3 regions of the Cellulosimicrobium protaetiae genome follow, and region 2 is predicted to be linked to each of the others. Evidence: riboswitches for the same ligand, from Rfam matches in the RefSeq annotation. Region 2 holds a riboswitch; each other region holds the start of a gene.

Region 1 (3,200 bases), 940 kb from region 2:
ACAGGACGCCCGCGTCCTGGAGCAGCGCGACCGCGGCCGGCGTGGTCGGCATGTTGGCGCCCTCGGCGACGGCCACGACGCCGTTCGCGACGAGCTGCTTGGCGGCGCCCTCGTCGAGCTCGTTCTGCGTCGCGCAGGGCAGCGCGACGTCGCACGGCACGTCCCAGATGGAGCCGTCGGTGACGACACGCGCCCCCGGGCGGCGTGCCGCGTAGTCCGCGACGCGTCCACGCTCGACCTCCTTGACCTGGCGCAGCAGGTCGAGGTCCACGCCCGCCTCGTCGACGACGTAGCCGGACGAGTCGGAGAACGCGACGACGGTCGCGCCGAGCTCCTGGGCCTTGGCGGTCGCGTAGGTCGCGACGTTCCCCGAGCCGGAGACCACGACGCGGCGGCCGTCGAGCTCCTGGCCGCGCGTGGCGAGCATGCTCTGCGCGAAGAGGACCGTGCCGTAGCCCGTCGCCTCGGTGCGCACGAGCGAGCCGCCCCACGAGATCCCCTTGCCCGTGAGGACGCCGGACTCGTAGCGGTTCGTGATGCGCTTGTACTGGCCGAACAGGTAGCCGATCTCGCGTCCGCCCACGCCGATGTCACCGGCCGGGACGTCGGTGTTCTCGCCGATGTGCCGGTACAGCTCGGTCATGAACGACTGGCAGAAGCGCATGACCTCGCCTTCGGAGCGCCCGCGCGGGTCGAAGTCCGACCCGCCCTTGCCCCCACCGATCGGCATGCCGGTGAGCGAGTTCTTGAAGATCTGCTCGAAGCCGAGGAACTTCACGATCCCCAGGTAGACCGACGGGTGGAACCGCAGACCGCCCTTGTACGGGCCGAGCGCCGAGTTGAACTCGACGCGGAAGCCGCGGTTGATCTGCACGCGGCCCGTGTCGTCCACCCACGGGACCCGGAAGATGATCTGGCGCTCGGGCTCGCACACGCGCTCGAGGACGGCGGCCTCGACGTAGCGCGGGTGCTTGCGCAGCACCGGGCCGAGCGAGTCGAAGACCTCGCGCACGGCCTGGTGGAACTCGGCCTCGCCGGGGTTGCGACGCAGGACCTCGTCGTAGACGGACTGCAGTCGGCTGTCCATGGGCACTCCTCGTCTGGACGCGGACGGAACTCCCGACGGTACGCCTGTGCCAGAAGTTCCCGTACCGCCGTCTCACTCCCGGGCCTGCCCACCGCCGGGCGCCGCAGGAACGGGCACCGACACATCCGTCCACCCAGTGAGAAACCCGACCGATCTGGTGCGCTTTTCCTGGCGGCGTTGCTATACCCGTCCCCAGGTCACGAGCACCAGCGCCAAGCCCCGGCTCGCTGGTCGGCAACCCCCAGTCACGGCGGGGTGCTCCGGGAGATGACCAGGTCTTCCGCACCCGTGCCCGCACGGGCCGAGCGGCAGGCAAGCGTGATCGACGACTACTGCGAGGTAACCATGACCCACCGCTCCCCCTCCCCGACGGTGCTCGCCGTCTCCGGCAACCCCCGGCCCGGCTCGCGGACGCTCGGCGCCGCCGAGACCGTGGCGCGACGCGTCGCGACCCTGCTCGGCGTGACCGACGTCACGACCATCGATCTGGCGACGCTCGCCGGCGAGGTCCTCGGCACCGAGCACCCCGCGGCCGACGCCGCGCGCGACCGGCTCGCCGCGGCGACCGTCGCCGTCGTCGCGACGCCGGTCTACAAGGCGTCGTACACCGGCCTCCTCAAGGCGTTCCTCGACCTCTACGGCCCGGACGGGCTCGCGGGCGTCGTCGTGGTGCCGCTCGTCGTCTCGGGCAACCCGGCCCACGCGCTCGTCGGCGAGGTGCACCTGCGGCCCGTGCTCGTCGAGCTCGGGGCCGTCGTCCCGACCCGCTCGCTCACCGTCACCGAGCCGCAGCTCGCGGACCTCGGGCCGGTCGTCGACACCTGGGTCGCGCGCGAGGGCGAGTCCCTGCGCCGTGCCGCGACGCCGCTCCTCGCGGACGGCGACGACCCGCTCCCCCAGGCCGGCCAGGACCGAGCTGTCGCCGACGCGCTCGCGGGGGTGGCCCGATGACCGCCGAGCTCACCCACCTGGAGGCCCTCCTGGCCGAGCAGGACGAGCCGCAGCTCTCCCCCGACGAGTACAAGTCCGTGTTCCGCGGCCACCCCGCCGGGGTCGCCGTGGTCGCGCTCGAGCACGACGGCCGGCTCGTCGGGTTCACCGCGACGTCGGTCATCTCCGTCTCCGCCGCGCCGCCGCTCCTCGCGTTCTCGCTCGCGTCGACGTCGTCGTCGTGGCCCGCCGTCTCGGCCGCGCGCACGCTCACGGTGAGCTTCCTCGCCGACCACCAGGACGACGTCTCGGCGCGGTTCGCGACGAGCGGCATCGACCGGTTCGCCGACGGCGGCTGGTCCCGCCTCGACACGGGCGAGCCCGTCGTGGACGGCGCGCTCTCCTGGGTCCGGGGCCGCGTCGTGCAACGCACGCCCGTCGGCGACTCCTACCTCGTGTCGCTGCGCGCCCTCGCATCGAGCATCGGTGACGACGAACCGCGGCACGGGTCGGCCGGCGCACCGTCGCCCCTCGTCTACCACGACCGCACGTACCACCGGATCGGCGACCACTCGGCGCTCTGACCGGCGGCGAACCGGCACCACGGGCGAGGGGCCCGACGGCGGACGCACCGCCGTCGGGCCCCTCGCCCGTCCCGTGCCGCCCCTCACGGGTGGACCGGTCACCAGCTCCAGCCGCGCGCGCTGAGCTCGAGCTCCTCGCGGAACCGCTCGTCGTCACCCGTGCGGAACCCGGCCCGCAGCGGGGCGTCCTCGACCGAGAGCCCGGTGAGCCGGCACGCTTCCCGCAGCAGCGCGTCGTACGCGCCCTGCACCGCCAGGTAGTGGTGCGCGCGGGCGAAGACGTCCGGGTCCGCCTCCAGGCGTCGCATCTCCGCCGCGAGCTCGCTCAGCCGCACCTGGAGCGCGAGCGTCGCGAGCGGGTCGGGAGGCGCCGGGCGGCGGCGCAGCAGACGCGGCCGGCTGTTCGTCCGGTGGCTCGGGGGCCGGCCGGCGCGGCGCAGCACCCACCACGCGGCGGCGACCGTGCACGCCGTCGCGCACCAGATCATGAGCAGCCACGACATCGGAGCCGACCTCTGCGCGGGGGAACCCACAGGACACCTCCATCGTAGGTCCGTACGGCGCCCCGAGCCATGGGTCTCCCGTACCGTCCCCCGGAC
Region 2 (3,200 bases):
GGCTCTACGTCGTGCCGCAGCTCCACGGCGCGGCGCTCGTCATCACGAGCGTCGCGCCCGTCCCGCCGTGGGTCGGGTCGGTCGGGATCGCGGTCGTCGTGAGCGCGGTCGTCGCGGCCGGCGGCATGCGCTCCATCACGTTCGTCCAGGCGTTCCAGTTCTGGGTCAAGCTCACCGCGCTCGCGCTGCCCCTCGTGTTCGTGCTCATGGCGCTGGGCGGCGCGTTCGAGCCGGGTGGCGCCACCGTGACCTTCGACCCCGCGGCGGTCTTCCCGCACGACGCCGGTCCCGGCGGCCTCGACGCGTACGCGACCGTGTCGCTCCTGCTCGCGCTGCTGCTCGGGACCACCGGCCTGCCGCACGTCCTCGTGCGCTTCTACACCTCGCCCGACGGCGGCTCCGCCCGCCGCACGACCGTCGTCGTGCTCGTGATGATCAGCGTGTTCTACATGGTGTCCAGCACGCTCGGGCTCGTCGCCCGGGTCGTCGCACCCGACCTCGCGGAGCCCGGCGTCGCCGACACCGTCGTCCTCACGCTGCCGACCCGCCTCGTGCCCGGGATCGGTGGCGAGCTCCTCGCCGCGCTCGTCGTGGCGGGTGCTTTCGCCGCGTTCCTCGGCACGTCGTCGGGGCTCGTCGTGGCGCTCGCGGGCGTCGTGAGCCAGGACCTGTTCGGCGGGACCGTGCGGTCCTTCCGCTGGTCGGCGGTCGCGTGCACGCTCATCCCGCTGGCGTTCGCGCTCGTCACCATCCCGCAGGGCCTCGTGACGAGCGTCGGGACGGTGTTCGTCTTCGCCGCGTCCGCCCTCTCGCCGGTGATCCTGCTCGGCGTGTGGTGGCGCCGCCTCACCGCGCGCGGCGCGGTCGCGGGGATGGTCGTCGGGTCCGTCCTGTGCGCGACGGCGCTGCTCGCCTCGTCCGCGCTCGTCGCCGCGGGCTACGGGACCGGCCCGGCCGGGGAGGCGGTCGACGGCGTCCCCGGCGTCGTGCGCGCCCTGCTCGCCCAGCCCGCCGCCTGGACCATCCCGCTCGCGACGGCGACCGTCGTCGTCGTGTCCCTGCGCGACCGCCACGGACCACCGCTGCGCACCGACCGGTTCCTGCGGCGCCTGCACGTGCCGGAGCTCCGGCGCCGTTGACGACGGTGTGGGACCTGAAATCTGTAGCGTAGAAGGCCTGAAATCTGTAGCGCAGGAGCCCTGAACTGGTCAGATCCAGCGCGCGCCGATCTCGTCGTGGAGCCGGGACATCTCACCTGGCGGTCACCCTCGACCGCATGCCGGATGGGTCGTAGGATCGGGTCAACCATCCAGAGCGGTCGAGAGTCCTGGCTCGACGACACCGCAGCAACCCGCCGACGGAAGCCTCCCGAGGACAAAGGTGCTAACGCCAGGGTCGATGGAGCGACTAATGGTCTCAGAGGCATCCTTCGCGCACCGTCCGGGCAGCCCGTGCCCGACGGCGGTCGCGCACGCACCCACCCCGGTCGGAGCGACGTCGTGAGCGTCGCGGACGCCGTCGGGCAGGCCCACGGCGGGGCGGCACGGCCGACGGTCTCGTTCGAGCTCATGCCCCCGCGCCGCCCGGACGCGGCGCCCAAGTTCTGGGAGACGGCACGCCGGCTCGTCGCGACGCACCCCGACTTCGTGTCCGTGACGTACGGCGCCGCGGGCACCGACCGCGCGACCGCGCGCCAGGTCGTCGGCCGCCTGCTCCAGGGCACGCCTGTGCTGCCGATCGCGCACCTCACGTGCGTCGGGGCGTCGCGCGAGGACGTCGAGGAGGTCATCAACGACTTCCTCGACGAGGGCGTGCGGAGCTTCCTCGCGCTGCGGGGCGACCCGCCGCGCGACCAGCCGGACTGGCAGCCCGCGCCCGACGGCGTGCGGTCGTCGACCGAGCTCGTCGCGCTGCTGCGCGAGGTCGAGGCGTCGCGCTGCGCGGCCGACCCTGCCGCCGCCCTGCGGGGCGCCGCCCGCCCGCTGACGATCGCCGTCGCGACGTTCTGCGACGGCAACCCCGCCGCCGGCACCACGCGGAGCCAGGAGGTGCGCCGCCTGTGGCAGAAGCAGCAGGCCGGCGCGAGCTTCGCGATCACGCAGCTCTTCTACGACGCGTCGTCGTACACCGACTTCGTCGCCGAGGCCCGTGCGGCCGGCGTGACGATCCCCATCCTCGCCGGGCTGCTGCCCACGACGGAGCCCGCGCGGCTCCGTCGCGTCGAGGAGCTCACGGGCGTGCGCGCGCCCCAGCACCTGCTGGACGCGCTCGACGCCCTGCCCGACCCGGAGGCGCAGCACGCCTACGGGATCGCGTACACCGTGGACCTCGCGCAGCGCGTCCTCGACGCGGGCACGCCCGGTCTGCACGTGTACACGTTCAACAAGCACCGCGCCGCTCTTGACCTGCTCGAGGGTGTCCACCTCGGCGGCGGGTCGGGCGGGACCGGGGGCAGCGCCAGCGCTGCCGCCGCCCCGCTCGTCCCGGACCTGGCCAGCGGGCCGTGGGTCACCGGCACCTCCCTGCCCACGACGAGCGCCGCCACGCACGGCACGCCCGTCTGACCGGTCCTCCGGACCAGCAAGAGGTTTCGATCATGGCCACTTCCGTACCCTCCCCTACCCAGAATCCGGTCGGTTTCCCCGCCGGCACCGTGCTCGGCTACCCGCGCATCGGGCGCCGCCGCGAGCTCAAGAAGGCCGTCGAGGCGTTCTGGGCCGGGCGCACGAGCGTCGACGAGCTCGAGGCGACGGCCCGCGAGCTGCGCCTCGCGACCGTCCGCCGGCTCGTCGACCTCGGTCTCGGCGCCGACGACGCCTCGGTCCCCGGCTCGTTCTCCTTCTACGACCAGGTGCTCGACGTCGCCGCCTCCCTCGGGGCGGTCCCGTCGCGGTTCGCGTCGCTCCTCGGCACCGGGCCGGACGAGGCGGGACGCCTCGACCTCGCCGGCTACTTCACCGTGGCACGGGGTCAGGGTGACGACGCCCCGCTCGAGATGACCAAGTGGTTCGACACGAACTACCACTACCTGGTCCCCGAGATCGGCCCGGACACCCCGATCCGGTTCGTCGACGACCGCGTCGTGCGCGAGTTCGTCGAGGCGAAGGAGGCCGGCGTCGTGACGCGGCCCGTCGTCGTCGGGCCGGTGACGTTCCTCGCGCTCTCCAAGGCGGCTGACGACGCCCCCGCGGGCTACTCGC
Region 3 (3,200 bases), 930 kb from region 2:
ACCTCGACTGGCACTGCCGATCTCGGTGGCGAGCCCGCTCGGCCCGACCACGAACGACGACAGCAAGGAGCAGGACCGTGCGGTTCCAGTTACTCGACATCGTGTTCAACCCGCCCCATCCGGTGACCGGGGAGGCGGTCGCGCCGTCCGACCGGTTGAACCGGGTCGTGGAGACGGCGGTGCTGGCGGAGGAGCTCGGGTTCGACTCGTTCGCGGTGGGGGAGCGGCACGCGGGGGAGGTGCTGTCGTCGGCACCGACGGTGATCCTCGGGGCGGTCGCGGCGCGGACGTCGCGGATCCTCCTGAGCACCGGCGTGACGGTGCTGTCGCTGCTCGACCCGATCCGCGTCGCCGAGGACCTCGCGACGGTGGACCAGCTGAGCCGCGGGCGGCTGGAGATCGTCATCGGCAAGGGCAACGAGGTGCTGCAGTACCCGCTGCTGGGGCTCGACATCGACAAGCAGTACGAGTACCTGCAGGAGAACTACGAGCTCCTGCGCCTGCTGCTGTCGGAGGAGGACGTGAGCTGGAGCGGGCGGCACCGGCACGCGCTGGAGCGCGCGACGACGCTGCCGCGTCCGTTCGCCGGGCCGTTCCGCATCTGGCACGGGTCGGCGACGTCGCAGTTCGCGGTGGAGCTCGCGGCGCGGTACGGGGACCCGATCGTCAGCGCCAACGCGCTGCAGCCGCGCGAGAACTACCAGGTGCTCATCGACCGCTACCGCGAGCGGTACGCGGCGCACGGGCACGACCCGGCGTACGGGTTCGTGGGGTCGGGCTCGGGCGGGCTGTTCCTCGCCGACACGACGGAGGAGGCGGTCGAGCAGTACCGCCCGATCTACGAGGGCCAGGTCGCGGCGGCGGCACGTCGCGGCTACGGGCCGGATGCCGTGGGGAAGGCGCCGAGCTTCCGGACGGTCGAGGACGCCGTCGAGCGCGGCCCGGCGCTGGTGGGCTCGCCGGAGCGCGTAGCGGAGAAGATCCTCGACTACCACGCCTCCTACGGGCACGACCTCCAGTCGGTGTCCGTCAACCACCTCATCCCCGCGACGCAGCAGGAGGACGTGCTGCGCCGGTTCGCGGAGGAGGTGGTCCCGGTCGTGAAGGCCGAGGTGAAGACCGACCTGTGGAGCCCGGCAGACGCCCGTCGCGCGGCGGGCTTCACCGCCACCTGACCCGCCCCACCGGTCGTGGGCATGAAAGGGGCCCGGTTCGCGCGGCGAGACCGGGCCCTTCTCATGCCCACGGCGGGGAGACGAAACATCCGTCCGCCTGGCGGGACGGCCGTCTCGAAACTTGACTCAACCCGTCGGGATTGTCTTTCCTGCCCCCAGGTGACGAGCGTCAGCACCCAGGCCCGGCTCGCTGACCAGCAACCCTTCGACGTGACGGGGTGCTCCGGGAACGACCTGACCGCGTGGCTCCCGCCGCGCGGTAAGCACGGCACCCCGGTGGGATCCCCCGCCGCGTCGGCCCTCGGCCCGGCGCGGACGACCACCGGCGCCGGACGATCGCCGGTCCTCAGCCGGCACACGAGGAGAGCAGCACGACATGATCCCCACACCTCACCGACGCCGGTCCCTGACCGTCGCCGCGGCGGCCGCCGCGACGGGCCTCCTGCTCAGCGCGTGCGCGGGCGGAGGCTCCGGCGCGTCCGACGGCGGCGGGTCGCCGAGCCCGACGGGCGAGCCCGTGGCGGGCGGCGACCTGACCTTCGCGATCACGGTCGACTCGCACTGCATCGACCCGCAGCAGGTCGGCAACAACGACGCCATCGCCGCGGCCCGCCAGACCGTCGCGTCGCTCACGGCGCAGGACCCGGAGTCGGGCGAGATCCTGCCGTGGCTCGCGGAGAGCTGGGAGGTGAACGACGACGCGTCGAGCTACACGTTCCACCTGCGAGACGACGCGACGTACGCCGACGGCACGCCGATCGACGCCGAGTCGGTCAAGACCAACTTCGACGCGATCGTCGCCCTCGGCGCGACGGCGTCGCTCGGGTCGCAGTACCTCGTCGGCTACGAGGGCACCACGGTCACCGACCCGCAGACCCTCACGGTCGACTTCGCGGCGCCGAGTGCCCAGTTCCTCCAGGCGACGTCGACGTTTTCGCTCGGCCTGCTCGCGCCGTCGTCGGCCGACCTGAGCGTCGAGGACCGGTGCGCCGGGAAGTTCGTCGGCTCCGGCCCGTTCTCGGTGAAGTCCTACACGCAGGACCAGGAGATCGTGCTCGAGAAGGTCGCGGGCTACGCGTGGGGCTCGGAGGCGAACGACCACCAGGGCGAGGCCTACCTCGACACCGTGACGTTCAAGGTCATCCCCGAGGCGAGCGTGCGCAGCGGCAGCCTGCAGTCCGGGCAGATCGACGCGACCGCCGCGATCTCGACCGTCGACCTCCCGCAGTTCGACGGCAACGGGTTCTGGCTCGAGTACCGGGCCAACCCGGGCGTCGTGTTCAACCTGTTCCCCAACGAGTCGAGCCCGCTCGCGGGCGACGAGGCCGTGCGGACGGCGATCCTCAAGGGGATCGACCGCGAGCAGATCGCGGACACGGTGCTGAGCGAGCAGGACGAGCCGGCCACCGGCGTCCTGTCCCACTCGACGCCGCTCTACGAGAGCGTCGCGGACGAGCTCGCCTACGACCCCGAGGGCGCCAAGAAGATCCTCGATGACGCGGGCTGGGTCGAGGGCGCCGACGGCGTCCGTGAGAAGGACGGCCAGAAGCTCTCGACGACGGTGACCTTCTGGCAGGTGCCCGAGCCGCTCGAGCTGGTCCAGCAGCAGCTCGCGCAGATCGGCGTCGACCTCCAGCTCCAGCACGTGACCGTCGCGGAGTCGCAGGCCATCACGGAGAGCGGCGACTTCGACTTCGACTACTACAACCTCACGCGCTCCGACCCGGACGTGCTGCGGACGATCTTCTCGGCGAACGCGCGCAACATCAACCAGCGCGACGCGGAGGAGGTCGACGACCTGCTCGACGCGTCGGCCGCGGCGACCGACCCGGCCGAGCGGCAGGAGCTCGTCACGGAGGCGTCGCGCCTCCTGGTCCAGAAGGGCCACGCGATCCCGGTCTACGAGCTGTCGACGATCATCGCGGCCGCCGACACGGTCCACGGCCTGACGTTCGAGGCGTCCTCACGCCTCGACTTCTACGACGCCTGGGTCACCCAGGGCTGACCCGCCGGGTCCGCCTGCCC

What was found. Region 2 has a riboswitch for S-adenosylmethionine ahead of FIC82_RS02830 (methylenetetrahydrofolate reductase). Riboswitches for the same ligand answer to the same signal wherever they lie in the genome.
Region 1: linked by a shared signal. The riboswitch ahead of FIC82_RS18700 (NADPH-dependent FMN reductase) and the one ahead of FIC82_RS02830 (methylenetetrahydrofolate reductase) in region 2 are both predicted to bind S-adenosylmethionine.
Region 3: linked by a shared signal. The riboswitch ahead of FIC82_RS18745 (ABC transporter substrate-binding protein) and the one ahead of FIC82_RS02830 (methylenetetrahydrofolate reductase) in region 2 are both predicted to bind S-adenosylmethionine.

The regions. Positions count from the first base shown of each region.
Region 1 is NZ_CP052757.1:4,341,972-4,345,171, forward strand. Features, by position in the region: gene gdhA (NADP-specific glutamate dehydrogenase) at 1-1,087, opposite strand, end outside; SAM riboswitch class IV at 1,283-1,412, shown strand; gene FIC82_RS18700 (NADPH-dependent FMN reductase) at 1,433-2,038, shown strand; gene FIC82_RS18705 (flavin reductase family protein) at 2,035-2,601, shown strand; gene FIC82_RS18710 (hypothetical protein) at 2,700-3,104, opposite strand.
Region 2 is NZ_CP052757.1:647,796-650,995, reverse strand. Features, by position in the region: gene FIC82_RS02835 (sodium/solute symporter) at 1-1,139, shown strand, start outside; SAM riboswitch class I at 1,303-1,405, shown strand; gene FIC82_RS02830 (methylenetetrahydrofolate reductase) at 1,500-2,564, shown strand; gene metE (5-methyltetrahydropteroyltriglutamate--homocysteine S-methyltransferase) at 2,597-3,200, shown strand, end outside.
Region 3 is NZ_CP052757.1:4,351,433-4,354,632, reverse strand. Features, by position in the region: gene FIC82_RS18750 (LLM class flavin-dependent oxidoreductase) at 78-1,175, shown strand; SAM riboswitch class IV at 1,334-1,447, shown strand; gene FIC82_RS18745 (ABC transporter substrate-binding protein) at 1,552-3,180, shown strand.